Regions from separate parts of the Clostridium fermenticellae genome, predicted to be linked through region 3. Evidence: riboswitches for the same ligand, from Rfam matches in the RefSeq annotation. Region 3 holds a riboswitch; each other region holds the start of a gene.

Region 1 (4,221 bases), 840 kb from region 3:
TTTAGCTGTATTAAGGTCTCCAATAGAGTCATTTGAACCAGAAGAATTAATAGATATAAGGATGGTAAATAAAGATATAAATTTCTACAGTGCAATGAAACTAATAGATCAGTATTTTGAGGATGATGCATGCGAAGAAGATAAGATTGTAGATTATACCCTGGATCATATAAGTTTAAAATTAAAAAACAAAGTGTCTGCATTTTTAAATAGACTTGATGTTTGGAGAGATAAATCCATGAATATGGATTTGAATAACTTTATATGGTATTTGTACACTGATACAGGTTACTATGGTTTTGTAGGTGCTATGCCGGGCGGAAGCCAAAGGCAGGCTAACTTAAGAATGTTGTTTGACAAAGCTGTTCAATATGAGAACACTAGTTATAAGGGTCTGTTTAATTTTATAAATTTTATAGATAAAGTTAAAAATAGCAGTGGAGATATGGGAAGTGCAAAGATTCTTGGAGAAAATGAGAATGTGGTAAAGATCATGAGTATACATAAGAGTAAAGGACTTGAATTTCCTATTGTAATACTCTCTGGAACAGGTAAAAACTTTAATTTAATGGATGCTAATAAGAGTATATTATTTCACAGTGATCTTGGATTTGGAGCAGATTTTATTGATGCAGAGAGAAGAATAAGTTATCCTACACTTCAAAAACAGATAATAAAGAGAAAAATAAAATTAGAGACATTATCTGAAGAGATGAGAATACTTTATGTGGCATTAACTAGAGCAAAGGAAAAGCTTATTTTAACGGGCATGGTAAATAATATAGAAAAAACTTGTCACAGATGGTGCGAGTGTACAGAAGTTAAAGAGGAAAAAATACCTGAATATTATACAATAAGTGCAAGAAGTTATCTTGACTGGATAGGAGGAGCACTTTCAAGGCATAAAGATGGAAAGCTTATAAGACGACTCGGACAAATTAATGTATCAAAGTATGTTATAGAAGATAATTCTAAGTGGACGATAAATTTGTATGACAAATCTATTTTTAGAAAGAAGATTTATGATGATTCTGAAAATGATGTACTAAAATATATAAATGATATAAACTTAGATTCCAATATTAGCGAGTTTGGAGACGAGGTATCAAGAAGACTTAATTGGAAATATAAATATAGAGATGCACAAAATATAAGTGCCAAAATGTCAATATCAGAACTTAAAAGAAAATTTTTATTATCACAGGATGGTGATAGTGAAGTTATATTTAAAAATACTTCATTAAATACTCCAAAGTTTTTAAAGGAGACTAAGAATATATCAGGTGCAGAAAGAGGTACAATTGTGCACCTAGTTCTTCAGAAACTTGACTTAAAAAATGTACTTAGATCGCAGGACATAGCTCATCAGATTGAGGGCCTAATAACAAAAAATTTTATAACACAAGAAGAAGCTAAATGTGTTGATGTACAGAAGATATTAAGGCTTTTTACATCTAAGCTTGGCAAGAGAATGCTTAATTCAAATAATGTCTATAGAGAGAAACAATTTATCATAAATTTAAGTAGTAGTGAGATATATGAAGATTTGCCAAAGAAATTATATGAAGATGAAAAAATATTAGTTCAAGGTATAATAGATTGTTATTTTGAAGAGGATGATGAACTTGTTGTAATTGATTATAAAACAGACTATATAGAGGATATAGGGGATATTAAGCGAAAATATGAGTTCCAACTTAAGTATTATGCGAAGGCTTTAGAATTAATTACAGGTAAGAAGGTTAAGAATAAGTATTTATATTTGCTTTATAATAATACGGCTGTTGAAATTTAGGATATATATGTATATAATAATAGTATATTAATAATAACGTTTGTGGGGGTGCCGCTTGAGGCTGAGAGGAGTTTCCAACCCTTTGAACCTGATCCAGTTAATATTGGCGTAGGGAAGCAAAAATTAAGAATTTTATGCATTGCTTTTCAGCAGTGCATTTTTATTTTGAGGCAAAACTTTGTAAAAGGGGTGTATAAATTGAAAAAAGTACTAACGATTGCTGGCTCTGATAGCTGTGGTGGTGCTGGAATACAGGCAGATTTAAAAACAATGAGTGCACTTGGTGTTTATGGAATGAGTGTTATAACAGCAATAACTGCACAAAATACAGTTGGAGTTAAAAAATCAATGGATGTAGATAGTGATATGATTGAAGCACAGATTAAGGCTATATTTGATGATATAAAGGTTGATGCAGTAAAAATAGGTATGGTGTCAAACAGTAACAGTATAGAAGTTATAAAAAAATTACTGATAAAATACAAAGCATCAAATATAGTGCTTGACCCTGTCATGGTATCTAAAAGCGGATATCACTTGCTTAAAGTAAAGGCAGAGGAGTCTTTGAAACAACTTGTTGAAATTGCAGATTTAGTCACACCTAATATACCTGAAGCAGAGGTTTTAGCAAAGATGAAGATAAAGAATGAAGACGATATGAAAGAAGCAGCCAAAAGAATAGAGGCCTTAGGGGCAAAAAATGTGCTGGTTAAAGGTGGACACAGGCTTAATGATGCAAATGATATATTGCTGACCGGGAATTATTTTATAAAGGTAAAAGGAAAGAGAATAGATACAAAAAATACACATGGAACCGGCTGTACGTTGTCATCTGCAATAGCTTCATTTTTAAGTCGTGGTTTAAGTATATCGGAGGCAGTTAGGTTTTCTAAAGAGTACATAACTAAAGCAATTGAAAATTCTTTTTCAATCGGAAATGGAGTTGGTCCTGTTGGACATTTTGTAGAATTATATAAATCTGCAGGTATAAAATTTTAATTACAAAATTTATAGGGTTTATAAATGAAAAGTTAATCCATCCCCCGGGAGATACTGTCAAAATCCGGTACTATAAATGCTTTTAGTAATTCTAAAGCCCGGTATTTTGAAAATCCCGGCCTATGCATAAGTTAAGCTTGAACTTGTAAATTCTATATATAAATTAGGGGGTAATAAGATGTATAATGATGAGATTATGAATAAAGTTTCAAGGGTGTTAACTGAAATAAGAAAGAAGGTTCCTCTTGTTGATTGTATTACTAATGGTGTAACGATAAATGACTGTGCAAATATATTGCTTGCATTTGGAGGATCACCGGCAATGTGTGAAGCGTATGATGAGGTTTTTGATTTTGTAAAGATATCATCGGCACTATATATAAATCTTGGAACACTCAGTAAAGAGCAGGAGACAGCTGATGTCCTTGCAAGTATTTCTGCAAAAATAAATGATGTACCAGTTGTACTAGATCCAGTAGCATGTGGAGCAATACCTAGAAGATTTTCAGTTATAAATAGAATTTCTGAAGTTGGACGTATAGATGTTATAAAGGGAAATGTTGGAGAAATAAAATTCTTAGCAGGAGTGGATTCAAATGTAAGAGGAGTTGATTCGCTGGATGATGGGGAAGGTGTACTAGAAGCCTGCATTAATGTTGCCAATAAATATAAGTGTGTGGTTGCTGCTACCGGAAAGAAGGATTATATTACAGATGGAGTGAAAATTGCTATTATAAAAAATGGTGTTGAAATGTTTACTAAAATAACTGGAGCAGGATGCATGCTTGGAGCGCTTTGTGGTGCTGCAGCTGGAGCTTATGAAGATAAATTTTTATCTACTACTGCAGCAATACTGTCAATGAATCTGGCAGGTGAAGCGGCTTATGAGGAAGCTAAACTTCCTGGAAGTTTTAGAGTTAAATTGATGGATTGTATTTACAGTTTAACCGAAAAAAGATTGAAAGAAGAAGGGAAAATTGAATGGAAGTAGATTATAGATTATATCTTGTAACAGACAGGGACTATTTAGATGATGTTGAATTAAAAGATGCAGTTGAGCAGGCTATTCTAGGTGGTACAACATTGGTACAGGTAAGGGAAAAGCATGCATCTACTAGAGAATTTTATAAGATAGCACTTCAGGTGAAATCAATTACTGACTATTATAATGTACCTATAATAATAAATGATAGAATAGATGTTGCAAAAGCTGTTGATGCAGATGGTGTACACATAGGTCAAAGTGATATGCCACTTAAAATAGCAAGGAAAATGCTTGGACATGATAAGATTATAGGAGTTTCAGCGGGTAATATAAAGGAAGCTTTAGAAGCGCAAAAAGGTGGAGCAGATTATGTTGGACTTGGGGCCGCATTTTATACGGGAACTAAAAAAGATATAGATAAACCTATAGGGATAGATGGTTT
Region 2 (4,221 bases), 220 kb from region 3:
TTATAGCAACTGAAAAGATAATGGGTTCTGAAGACTTTTCGGAATACCTGGAATCTGTGCCCGGTGCTTTGATGCTTCTAGGAGGAAGAAATGAATCAAAAGATTGTTGTTATTCACATCATTCAAATTATTTTAAAGTAGATGAAGACGCTTTACCAATAGGGGTAGCAGCATATGTTCAGGTTAGTATTGACTATCTTTCCTAATCAATAATAAGAAGATTCAATAAATCAATTATCCTTCAGGATATAGGGTTTACAAGTCGAAGTTAAGCTTTCATTTATAAACCCTATACCAAATTTCAGTATTATAAATATTTTCATTTTGTGAGCATGTCTCTGCATATTAGTTTTAGTCACAATTTAATTAATTATTTATAATTAAATTGTGAAATCTATTTCAAATTTATTTCCTTTAACTTTCTATATAAAGTCATTCTAGGTATGCCTAAGATTTCTGCAGTTTTAGATTTGTTAAAGTTATTTTCTATTAGAGTATTTATTATAAGTTCCTTTTCTGTTTTAAAGACGCTGCTTTTTAATGGGCTGAAGGTTTTGGTTTTAATAAGTTGTTTTATATTAGCATCCATTGATTCCTTGCTGCTATTCAATATGTTTTCAGGTATGCTGTCAACTTTAATTGAATGTTCTTTAGAAATAACCAGCATTCTCTCTACAATATTTCTTAGTTCTCTTACATTTCCAGGCCATTTATATAAACATAATGTTTTTAAAACATCTTCAGTAAATTCACCACATATGCCATATTTTTTATAAAAGTTATTTATAAAGTTATCAATTAAAAGGGATATGTCAGAAGGTCTTTCTCTAAGAGGAGGTATTTCTAAGTTTAAGACATTAAGTCTATAAAATAAATCTTTTCTAAAGGTACCAGAATTAACTTTTTCTTGAAGGTCGCAGTTTGTAGCTGCTATAACTCTTATATCTAAATTTATGATTTTATTACCTCCAACTCGTTCTATTTCTTTTTCCTGCAGAACTCTAAGCAGTTTTACTTGCATCTTGAGTGGTAAATCTCCTATTTCATCTAAAAAAATCGTACCTGTATTGGCTAATTCAAATTTTCCCATTCTACCATTCTTTGTAGCTCCAGTAAAAGAACCTTCCTCATGTCCAAAGAGCTCAGACTCTATTAAACTTTCTGGTATTGCTGCACAATTTATACTTATGAAAGGATTTTTTCTCCTTTTACTGTAATTATGAATAGAATGAGCAAAAAGCTCTTTTCCAACCCCGCTTTCGCCAGTTATTAGAACAGTCAAGTCTGTTTCAGCAAAAGACTTAGCTTGCTCTTTACAATTATTTAGGCAATTGGAATTTGATAGTATATCATCAAAGGTATATTTAGCTTTATATACTTCGGAGATAGCAGATTGATTATTTTTATAAGATTTTAAGTTTTTTATTAGATTGTTTTCTGTTACTAATCTATAAATATAATTTAAATCTCCTATAATAGTTATACTAATTCCGCCAATCAATTTATTGTTAAAATGAAGGGGAAGTCTATGTACTATTATATCTCTGCCTTGAAATTTGTGCTTTCTATTAATTTCGGCTTTTCCGGTTTTTAAAATAACAGGAAATCTAGCATTGGGATCTACTTCTCCTACAAATTTACCTTTTTCATTCTCAAGTTTAAGGTTAAAATAGTCTTTAAAAGAATTATTAAAAGTTACAATTTTACACTCCGAATTAACGAGACATATTGGTATTGGTATCTGGTTGAAAATTATATCATTTATTTTTATAAAAAGTCTGTCTATTTTTTTAGAGGTTATTTTTTTAAATGTTTCCAATAGTATCACCTTATTTCTAAATTTATAAATTCAACTGAAGCTAAAAATCACTCGATAGAATTATATTAAGAAATTGTTAATAATATACTTGAAAAATTAATTATTTCTAAAGTAATTAAAGAAAAAATTGTAATTATTTTAAAATTATAATAGTAATGTAATATTGCATATAAAAATAGTGTATGATATAATTATTAAAAAAAGGGGAGCTTGTATATATATACAGGCTGAGAGGAAGTTATAGCTTCGACCCATAACTTGATTCGGGTAATCCTGACGTAAGGAAATATTTGTTTATGAATTTTTTAATTAATGAATGTAAATAGAGTATATCTTCCTTAATGTTAGGATCGGGTATACTCTTTTTGTGTAATATAAGCAGCGGGGGAGCGCCCGGTACTTTTTAATTAATGTAACAACTAAATAGCTAGGGAACTTGTGTTTCAAGGTGAGAGGAAGCTTTTGAGCTTCGACCGACCAATATAATTATATGGTAAAATGCTATCTAGTTGTCTTAAATTTATACCTAAATAATAGTATTTTCTGTATGATAACATTGGCAAACTATACTATTATGGAGGCCTATTTTTATGAAAAAAAAGTCAAAATTACTAAGAAAACTTATGTTAGCTATGATGATAGCAATGGGAGTTGTTATTTCTCCAATTCTACGTATTGAAGGAATGTGTCCTATGTCATCTGTCATCAATATTACGTGTGCAGTTATTTTGGGACCTTGGTATGCATTACTTTGTGCTGTATTAATTGGAATTATAAGAATGCTTATTATGGGAATACCACCTTTAGCTCTTACAGGTGCTGTATTTGGAGCTTTTTTATCAGGAGTTTTATATAGGATATCTAGAAATAATTTGTTATTTGCGGCACTAGGAGAAACTATAGGCACCGGCATTATAGGAGCAGTTGTTTCATCGCCGATAATGACATATTTTTGGGGAAGGAAAGAACTTTCACTTATGTTTTATGTTCCGCTATTTTTTACTGCAACAATAATTGGGGGAGTAATTGCGCTTGTGTTTTTAGGTGCTTTAAATAAAAATGGTATGCTTATAAAGATTCAACAAAGATTAGGAATGGAAATTTGTGAAAAGGTACCAATTATAAAAAAAGATGTATCTGTAAATAAGACAGAATTTTAAATTAAAAAGACACATGATTTCTTAAGTGAAACCATATGTCTTTTTTGAGCGTTTGTGGATATAATTAACCTCTTTATGTATTTGATATATTATAAATATTGTTTAAATTGAAGTACGTGGAAGAAAATAAAAAACAACATATAATATTTTAAGTATTATGAATCTTATAATTAATAAATCTTATTTATTAGAAGAATTTCGAACTGTATTTTGCTGGAAATTATGTTATAATTATAAAGATAATGTATAAAAGGAGGCAAGAATTATGAATAAAAAATTGTCTAAAGGCGCATATGGCAATGTATCCGGAATAGATTATGTTCCGTATATTTCTGATGGATCTAAATCTGGCGGAAATGCCGCTGTATTAACTATTGGAATTATTTTATCAGTATTATTTGCAGCATCAACGGCATACTCAGGTATGAAATCAGGACTTACAGTTGCAGCTGGCATACCAGGTTCTATAATAGGTTCTGTATTTATAGCTATGTTTGCCAAACAAAAAGGAATTCTTGGTAAAAATTTGGTACAAGGCATGTCAAGTGGTGGAGAATCTATTGCTAGTGGTATGATATTTGTTTTACCAGCAATACTTTTGATAGGAGCGCATTTTTCTTTTTTAGAGGGATTTGTTATTGGAATAGGAGGAGTTTTGTTTGGAGTAGGAGCAGCTTCTCTTGTGTATAATTATTTAATTATTCAAGAACATGGAAATCTTATGTATCCTGAATCGATGGCTATATCTGAAACACTTGTTGCTTCAGAAGGGGTTAAAGAATCTGTGAAGTTTATGGGAATTGGATTTTCTATAGGAGGTGTTATAACTCTTGTAACTAGTTCATTTTTTAATGTAGCTAATAATGTTATAAGTTATGTAAATGAAGCTTTCTATAAGTGGAAATTTGAAGTTGAAGCTAATCCTTTACTCTTAGGCATAGGATTTATAGTGGGTATAGATGTAGCGCTAACTATGTTTGCCGGATCAATATTATCTAATTTTGCTATTACACCTTTGATAGGGTATTTTATTTCTCTTGGAGAAGGTGGCGCGACTGTATGGAATAATCCTCAGGTAAATATAAATGCAATGCAGGTTGCTGATATAGCAGGAAGTTATGTAAAATATGTAGGAGCGGGCATGATGTTATCTGGAGGATTTATAGGTGCTATAAAACTTATACCTACAATAATATCATCTGTAAAAGAAACTCTTAATGCAAATACGTCAGATAGTAAAGG
Region 3 (4,221 bases):
TTGCTCTGCTGCCATCTCCACTAAATGAAGGTACAACCATAAGTTTAGCCGGAATTCTATCTCTAATATCATTCACTAATAAATTGTAATGATATCCTTTTTTAGGCTACAATAAATTATATATCCTTCTTTTTATACTCAGAAATTCATCTGAGGTTATAATATCCTTCGTCTTATCCTCAGGTAAATCGACATATATTGAACTCTTTATACTGGCCGGCTTATCTGAAAGTATATAAATCCTATTTGAAAGATATATAGCTTCTTCTATATCATGCGTTATAAACAATATTGTTATATTTAAATCCTTTATAATCTTTAAAAGCCAGTTCTGCATTTTTGTCCTTGTTATAGCATCCAAAGCTCCAAACGGTTCATCTAACAACATAATATTATCCGAAGCCATATAGGTTCTAAGAAAAGCTGCCCTCTGTCTCATTCCTCCAGACAATTTTGATGGATACTTATATTCATATCCCTTTAACCCATACATATCAAAATATTTTAACACTTTATTTCTGGCACAAACTTTACTCTCCCCTTTTATATAAAGCGGCATTGCAACATTGTCTATTACCTTCTTCCACGGAAGAAGCAAATCCTTTTGATGCATATAACTTATATCTCCATCAACATAAACATCACCACTGTCCGGATTTAGTATACCTGAAATTATATTTAATATGGTACTTTTTCCACTCCCACTAGGTCCAATAAGACTTACGAATTCTCCTTCAGTAACCTCAAAACTTATGTTGTCTATTATTTTATATCCATCGAAGGATTTTGACACATCTTTAAGCACAACTTTTTTTAAAATACTGGATTTATTCAAGAATTATATCTCCTTTACTACTATTTGGATGGAAGAAAATCATTTGTAAATGCATCTTCCGCTTTCAAATTCTTTTTTATAAGATTTTTACTCATAAGAAATTTAGTATAGTTATTCCAAACAGAAGACTTCATTTCTCCCCATCTTGGGGCATCATCAATATACTTTGTGTTCATATACTTTTGGCTCTCTACTGCAAGCTTTTTATCTATCTCAGGTGCATTTTTTACTAATATGTCAGCTGCATCCTCAGGATTATCAATGGAATATTTATATCCTCTCTGTGTTGCTTTTAAAAACTTTTTAACTAATTCCGGTTTATTCTTAAGAGTATTATTATTTGTAATAAGTATAGGTGTATAATAATCCAGATCAGGATTTAATTTTCTAAGTTCTATAAAATTGAGCGGTATATTTTTAACTTTAGCTTCTATACCTGTCCATCCTTCATATATCCATGCAAAATCTATATTTTTTTTCGTAGCTGCAAAAAAATCTTGAGTACCAATATCTACAATTTTAAGTTTATTAAAATCGGCCCCTCCATTCTGCATAACAGACTGAACTACAGCTTTTTCCGAAGGTGAACCCCATCCACCGTATGTTTTTCCTTCAAAATCCTTTACAGTACTTATATTTTTATCCTTAGGTGACGCAAATCCAGATGTATTATGCTGAACTAAAGCTGCTACAGCTTTTATTGGAAGAGGATTATCTGAAGTTTTTGCATAAGTTACATCTTCTTGATAGCTTACTCCAAAATCTCCTTTACCGGCAGCTATTAAATTACCAACAGCTCCATCGGAAGGTTGAATTATCTGAACATCCAATCCTTCATCTTTATAATATCCCTTATCCTTAGCTACATAAAGTCCAGTATGATTTGTATTTGGTGTCCAGTCAAGTATTACCTTTACCTTTGTCAGAGGTTTACTATCTTTTTCCTTTGATGTTTCATTTCCAGAAGAACACCCAATAAGCAGTATACCTATAAGTGCAGTTGATGTTAAAATTTTAAATATTTTTCTCTTATACATGTTTAAATCGTGCTGGGTTAATTTCCCAACGTCCCCCTTTCATATTACACTATTTGTTAATATTCTCTCTGTCTTTCCTTTGCCACGGCATAAATATGTATTGAAGTACATACATAAATAAGAACAATAGCATACTTAAAATCACTACAACTAATATAGCTGAAAATATTTGATCAAGTGCATATGCATTTTTTGCTCTTACCATAAATATTCCAAGACCTTTCTCTCCTCCAAGCCATTCTCCAACTATAGCTCCCATTATGCTGTATGTTGCTGCTATTCTAAGTCCTGAAAAAAATGAACCCAGGCACCCAGGAAATTTTACATACCTAAATTTCTGAAATTTAGATGCATTCATCGTGTCCATAAGATTCAGCATATCTACATCAGCACTTTCAAGTCCATCTACAAGACTTATCACAATTGGGAAAAAACATACTAAAACAACTACAATGACTTTAGGGAGTATGCCAAACCCAAACCATATTATAAATATCGGGGCAAGTGCTATAGTAGGTATTGTTTGCGATATAACAAGTATTGGATAAATACAGGCCTTTACAATTTTTATATTATCCATAAGCAGTGCAATTATTACTGAAAATACTATAGAAATTAAAAAACCAATAATTGCTTCTTCCAGGGTAACATAAATATGAGGAATAAGTATAGGAAAGATTTCAAATAAAGTTATTGCCACATCCTTAGGCGATGGAAGAATATATTTAGGTATTCCTCCTTTATCTACAAGTATTTGCCATAAGAATATAAGCATAACCTGAAAAACAATAGCTGAAATCCTGTAAATCGATTTACCATAATTATTACATTTCATACAATTACACATCCTACATGAGTTATTAAGCATACAAAAACCTCTCTTCAAAAATAGAAGAGAGGTCTTTATACTAAACAAATTTATTTGATTACTTACTGTAATTCCCTCCGTTGGCATTATCCAATTCAGGTTTTACGGGTCGAAACCTACCAGTTTCCTCTCAAACAGTGTTTCTGCCTCCCCAACAATATATGATTTTAAAAATATCAACATAAATTAGTATATCATTTATAAAATAAATGTGTCAAATTATTAAAATATTCTTACTAAGGCCTATATGTTTTCTATCTTAACTACATCATATCCTGCATCCTCAACAGCAGCTTTTATAGCACTATCTTCAATTTCATCTTTAAAATCTACAACTGCATTTTTATCATCCAAACTTACTTTTACTTTTTTAACTCCATCTAATTCTTTAAGAGCCTCCTCAACATGAGCAACACAGTGTTTGCAGCTCATTCCTTCAATAAATACTTTCTTTTTCATAATATATTCTCCTCTCAATATTTATATTAAATTAAAGGTTTGAAACCTTTCAATCTTAAAGCATTTGTCAAAACTGATACCGAACTTAAACTCATTGCTAAAGCTGAAATCATTGGATTTAAGAGTGGACCACCAAATATATAAAGCACTCCCATCGCAACTGGTATGCCAAGAGTATTATATCCAAACGCCCACGCAAGATTTTCCTTTATATTCTTTATTGTTTTTCTGCTCAATTCTATAGCTGTAACTACATCCATTAAATCACCACGCATAAGAACTATATCTGCTGATTCAATAGCAATGTCTGTTCCAGAGCCTATTGCAATTCCTATATCTGCCTGAGCCAGTGCTGGAGCATCATTTATTCCATCACCAACCATAGCCACTTTCCTGTCTTCACTTTGAAGCATCTTTACTTCCTCTGCTTTATCTCCCGGCAATACCTCTGCAATTATCCTGTCAATTCCAACCTGTTTCCCTATTGCACCAGCTGTTCTTTCATTATCACCAGTTATCATTACTACTTCAATTCCCATCGAATGTAATTTTTCTACACATCTCTTACTATTTTGTTTAACTGTATCAGCTACAGCTATTACTCCAAGAATTTTTCCATTTTCAGATACATACATAGGTGTTTTTCCTTCTCCAGATAATTTTTCTGAAACTATATTGAGCTTCTCTAAATTAATACCATTCTTATCCATCAATTTTTTATTGCCAAGAAGTATTTTTTTACTATCGATAAAAACTTCTATACCATACCCTGTAATAGCTTTAAAAGACTCTATCTTTTCTAATTCTATTCGAAGAAAATTTGCATTCTCAACAATAGCTTCTCCTAACGGATGTTCTGAACCAGCTTCAGCTGATGCGGCCAACTTTAAAATATAGTCTTTATCAACACCAGTTACTGTTACAATATCTGTAACTTTAGGTTTTCCCTCAGTAATTGTTCCTGTTTTATCAAATACAATTGTTTTTACTTTATGGGTAGCTTCAAGTGCAGTACCGCTCTT
Region 4 (4,221 bases), 1.0 Mb from region 3:
AAGGCAGTAAATAAAACCCAGGAGATATTTAATAAAATACTTAAATCAATTGAAATAATGATAGGCAGAGTTGATGAGGTAAAGAAATCCATTATTGATATGAATGATAAGAAACAATCTACATTAGCTGAAATTGAAGATATCTCATCCATATCTGAAGAAACAGCCTCGGCTTCCGAAGAAGTTACTGCATCCAGCGAAGAAATATCTGCAACTATGCAGGAATTTACAAGACATTCAGAAAAGCTTAAAACTTTAGCAGAGGAACTTAAAGATGAGATAAATCAATTTAAAATTAATTAACTTATGCGCAGACCGGGATTTCTAAAATTAAGGCACATTAAAAAATTTTGTAGTAAGTCTTAGCGAAGTGTTCTTAAAAATCTTAGTGGATTTTATATGTTTGAACAAAGTGAGTTTATAAAATCTGCTTAGATTTTTTTAAACGCAAGCTTAGACTTACTAGAAATTTTTTACGTTACGTATTTTGGAAATCCCGATCGGAGCATAAGTTAAGCTTTCAGTTACAAACCCTATAAAAAGGTTTTGTAATCTTCATAATTCTTTTTTAAAAGCTCTGGAGTATTTAATTTATACGGGCACTTGCTCATACAGTTATTACAATGAAGACACCCTTCAATCTTTTTCATTTCTTCCTGCCACTCCTTAGTAAGGTAATCATCCTTCGGTGCACGACGGAGAAGAAGACTCATTCTTGCGCAATCATTAATTTGAATTCCAGCCGGACATGGCATACAGTATCCACATCCACGGCAAAAGTCTCCGGATAATTCTTTTCTATCATGTTCAATCTGTTTTTTCATATTATCCGTAAAAATTGGTGGATTGTCATTATAAGATAAAAATTCATCAAGTTCATTTTCACGTTGAATTCCCCAAATAGGCGCAACATGATTAAACTGTGAAAGATATGCATATGCAGCAGCTGAATCTGTAATTAACCCACCGGATAGTGCCTTCATTGCGATAAATCCCATATTATTTTCCTTACACAAATTAACTATTTCTATATCTGATTCCCCTCCAAGATACGAAAAAGGAAATTGGAGTGTATCATATAGTTTTGATGATATAGCTTCTTTTGCGACAGTCATCCTATGATTCGTAATTCCTATAAATCGTATTTTACCCTGTTTCTTTGCCTCAAGCATTGCATCATAAAGTCCAGATTTATCTCCAGGCTTTGGACAAAATGATGGATTATGAAACTGATAAATATCAATATAATTCGTCTGTAAATTCTTCAAGCTTTGTTCTAAATCTTTCCAGAATTCATCAGCATTTTGTGCCGCTGTTTTAGTGCTTATAATAATCTTATCTCTTATGTAAGAAAACGCAGCTCCTATTTTTTCTTCACTATCTGAATATGCTCTTGCAGTATCAAAATAATTGATTCCATTATAAAATGCCTTTTGTAATAAATAAACAGCGTTCTTTTTTGAAATACGTTGTATCGGAAGTGCTCCAAATCCATTTTTACTTACAATTAATCCTGTTTTACCTAACTTTACTGTTTTCATACACCTACCATCTCCTCTAAAAATTAAATAATATATAATTGTTTAAATATTTCAATACTTATTCAAAATTATATTATTAAAAAGTATTTTTTACAAACCAAATATAGGAGTAGTATAAATTACCACTTGAAAGAACATACAATATATTTCTGTAATATTATTGAATTTATGTACTTATAGGACTTTTTTTGTAAATTAATTTTATAAATAAATATATTGTAAGATTAGTATTTTTGTGTTACTATAAAATATGTTAGGAATTCTTAACGTTTAACAATTATTAAAAAATGAATATTAAATATATTTTAGCGGGGAGTCCATGTTTTGGACTGAGAAAGGACTATTAAGCACCTGACCCTTATAACTTGATCGGAGTAATGTCCGCGTAGGGAAGGTTTAAAATATTTCGCACACCTTTTCCTAAGGGTGTGCTTTTAATTTATCTATAAATGAAAGGAGTTAAAAAAATGTACTTAGAAGACACCAAAATTTCAAAAGCTATTATTGATACTTACAAGGATAAACTTGAAGACATATTATATTCAGATGTAATCATCGTCGGAGGAGGTCCATCAGGTTTGGTAGCTGCAGCTTACCTTGCTGAAGCCGGAGTTAAGACAACCATTATAGAGCGTAGTCTCAGTATTGGAGGCGGCATGTGGGGAGGTGGCATGATGATGAATCAAATTGTAATTCAGGAAAGTGCCCGAAGCATTCTGGACGACTTTAACGTTAATTATAAAAAATATGAAGAAAACTATTATACAGTTGATTCTATAGAATGTGTTTCTGCGCTAACTCTAAAAGCAGTTAAAGCTGGAGCTAAAATATTAAACTTAATATCCGTAGAAGACGTAATAGAAAAGGATAATTGCATTGCAGGACTTGTAATTAACTGGGCTGCCGTTGAAAAAACAAAAATGCCTATTGATCCAATAATGATAGAATCAAAATATATACTTGATGCCACAGGTCATGATGCATCAATAGTGAATAAACTTGTAGCTAAACAAGGAAACGTTTTAAATACCGAAAACGGAAGTTTTGTGGGAGAAAAAACAATGTGGGCAGATCGTGGTGAAGATCAGGTCGTTAAAAACACTGGTGAAGTATATCCAGGACTATATGTATCCGGTATGGCTGCTAATGCCACTTTAGGCGGACAGAGAATGGGTCCGGTTTTTGGAGGTATGCTTCTTTCAGGTCAGAAAGCTGCTAAACAATTAATAGAAAAATTGCATGCAGCAAAATAAGAATTAACACAATAACCTAAGTAGGAAAAGAATAATTCCAGTTCAAAATATAGACAAACAGTTCACATTGATTTATTCAATACTGTTTGTCTATCATTATTAGAATGTTATTTATATTCCTCTGCTAATTTTTTAAACAAAGGAATTGATTTTTCAATTGTTGAAGTTTTAATACAATAAGCAGCTCTAAAATGTCCTGGGCAACCAAAATCCTTTCCCGGAACAAGCAATAAATTATATTTTTTTGCCTTTTCACAAAAAGCCTCATCGTCAGCTTCTAATGATTTGGGAAATAAGTAAAATGCCCCATCTGGTTTTACACATGAAAATCCAGCTTCAATCAAACCATTATATAATATATCTTTGTTATTTTCATATGTACTTATATCTGAAGGCAGGCCCGCACATCTCGCAACTACTTTCTGAAACAATGATGGAGCATTTACATGTGTTAAAACTCTGGCTGCACCGGCAATAGCTGCAAATATTACATCAAAATCAATGATTTCATTGGGAACCACTATATATCCAATTCTTTCACCAGGCAATGAAAAAGATTTACTGTATGAATAACATACCAAAGTATTATCATAATATTTGGGTAGATATGGTACCTCAACATTATCATACGCTATCTCACGATAAGGCTCATCAGATATCAAAAATATTGGATGATTATATTCTTTCTCTTTTTGTTTTAATATATCTGCCAACTTGATAATTGTTTTCTCTGAATAAACTGCACCACTTGGATTATTGGGAGAATTTACAATAACAGCTTTAGTATGTTCGTTGATTCTCTTATCAAATTCTGAAAAATTAATCTGAAAATCAGAAACATTCGCTTTAACAGCTACAAACTTTGACCCTGTGGATTCAACAAAACATTTATACTCAGGAAAGTAGGGAGCAAAAGCTATAAATTCATCATCTCTTTCACCTAATGCTTTAAAACATATACTTATTGATGCAGCTGCTCCGGCCGTCATAAATAAATTTTTTCCCGAAAAGTTTGTACCAAATCTCTTATTCAAACTCTTGGCTACTAACTCTCTCGATTCCGGATCTCCATAGGCTGCTGTATACCCATGTACACTACACGAATCCTCATTATTTAAAATATCAATTATAGTTTCTTTAATATACTCAGGTGCTGGAACGTTAGGATTTCCCAAACTAAAGTCATATATATTCTCTTTTCCAACTACTTTAGCCTGTTTTTCTGCATATTCAGCAATGGCTCTTATAGTCGATTTTTTACTGCCTAATTCATACATTTCTTTTGAAATCATAAAATTAACCCCCTTTTAGTTCATATACTTAATATTATAATCTCTTTTGCTGATTATTTGTCAATATTTATCCATAAATAATTATAAAAATAAATACAAAAAGAGCCTTTATGCTAACTAATTAGCAGTATAGGC

The links. Region 3 has a riboswitch for thiamine pyrophosphate ahead of D4Z93_RS07345 (ABC transporter permease). Riboswitches for the same ligand answer to the same signal wherever they lie in the genome.
Region 1: it holds a riboswitch for thiamine pyrophosphate, as region 3 does, so the genes downstream of both, thiD (bifunctional hydroxymethylpyrimidine kinase/phosphomethylpyrimidine kinase) here and D4Z93_RS07345 (ABC transporter permease) in region 3, are expected to answer to the same signal.
Region 2: it holds a riboswitch for thiamine pyrophosphate, as region 3 does, so the genes downstream of both, thiW (energy coupling factor transporter S component ThiW) here and D4Z93_RS07345 (ABC transporter permease) in region 3, are expected to answer to the same signal.
Region 4: it holds a riboswitch for thiamine pyrophosphate, as region 3 does, so the genes downstream of both, D4Z93_RS11890 (sulfide-dependent adenosine diphosphate thiazole synthase) here and D4Z93_RS07345 (ABC transporter permease) in region 3, are expected to answer to the same signal.

What each region holds. Positions count from the first base shown of each region.
Region 1 is NZ_CP032416.1:2,402,155-2,406,375, reverse strand. Features, by position in the region: gene addA (helicase-exonuclease AddAB subunit AddA) at 1-1,795, shown strand, start outside; TPP riboswitch at 1,830-1,928, shown strand; gene thiD (bifunctional hydroxymethylpyrimidine kinase/phosphomethylpyrimidine kinase) at 1,994-2,794, shown strand; gene thiM (hydroxyethylthiazole kinase) at 2,973-3,785, shown strand; gene thiE (thiamine phosphate synthase) at 3,776-4,221, shown strand, end outside.
Region 2 is NZ_CP032416.1:1,341,401-1,345,621, forward strand. Features, by position in the region: gene D4Z93_RS06430 (M20 metallopeptidase family protein) at 1-206, shown strand, start outside; gene D4Z93_RS06435 (sigma-54 interaction domain-containing protein) at 395-1,819, opposite strand; TPP riboswitch at 2,012-2,123, shown strand; gene thiW (energy coupling factor transporter S component ThiW) at 2,410-2,979, shown strand; gene D4Z93_RS06445 (OPT family oligopeptide transporter) at 3,245-4,221, shown strand, end outside.
Region 3 is NZ_CP032416.1:1,562,803-1,567,023, forward strand. Features, by position in the region: gene D4Z93_RS07335 (ABC transporter ATP-binding protein) at 107-835, opposite strand; gene D4Z93_RS07340 (ABC transporter substrate-binding protein) at 856-1,872, opposite strand; gene D4Z93_RS07345 (ABC transporter permease) at 1,922-2,707, opposite strand; TPP riboswitch at 2,796-2,904, opposite strand; gene D4Z93_RS07350 (heavy-metal-associated domain-containing protein) at 2,984-3,199, opposite strand; gene D4Z93_RS07355 (heavy metal translocating P-type ATPase) at 3,226-4,221, opposite strand, start outside.
Region 4 is NZ_CP032416.1:2,575,142-2,579,362, forward strand. Features, by position in the region: gene D4Z93_RS11880 (methyl-accepting chemotaxis protein) at 1-303, shown strand, start outside; gene D4Z93_RS11885 (aldo/keto reductase) at 534-1,541, opposite strand; TPP riboswitch at 1,841-1,950, shown strand; gene D4Z93_RS11890 (sulfide-dependent adenosine diphosphate thiazole synthase) at 2,009-2,794, shown strand; gene D4Z93_RS11895 (pyridoxal phosphate-dependent aminotransferase) at 2,902-4,086, opposite strand.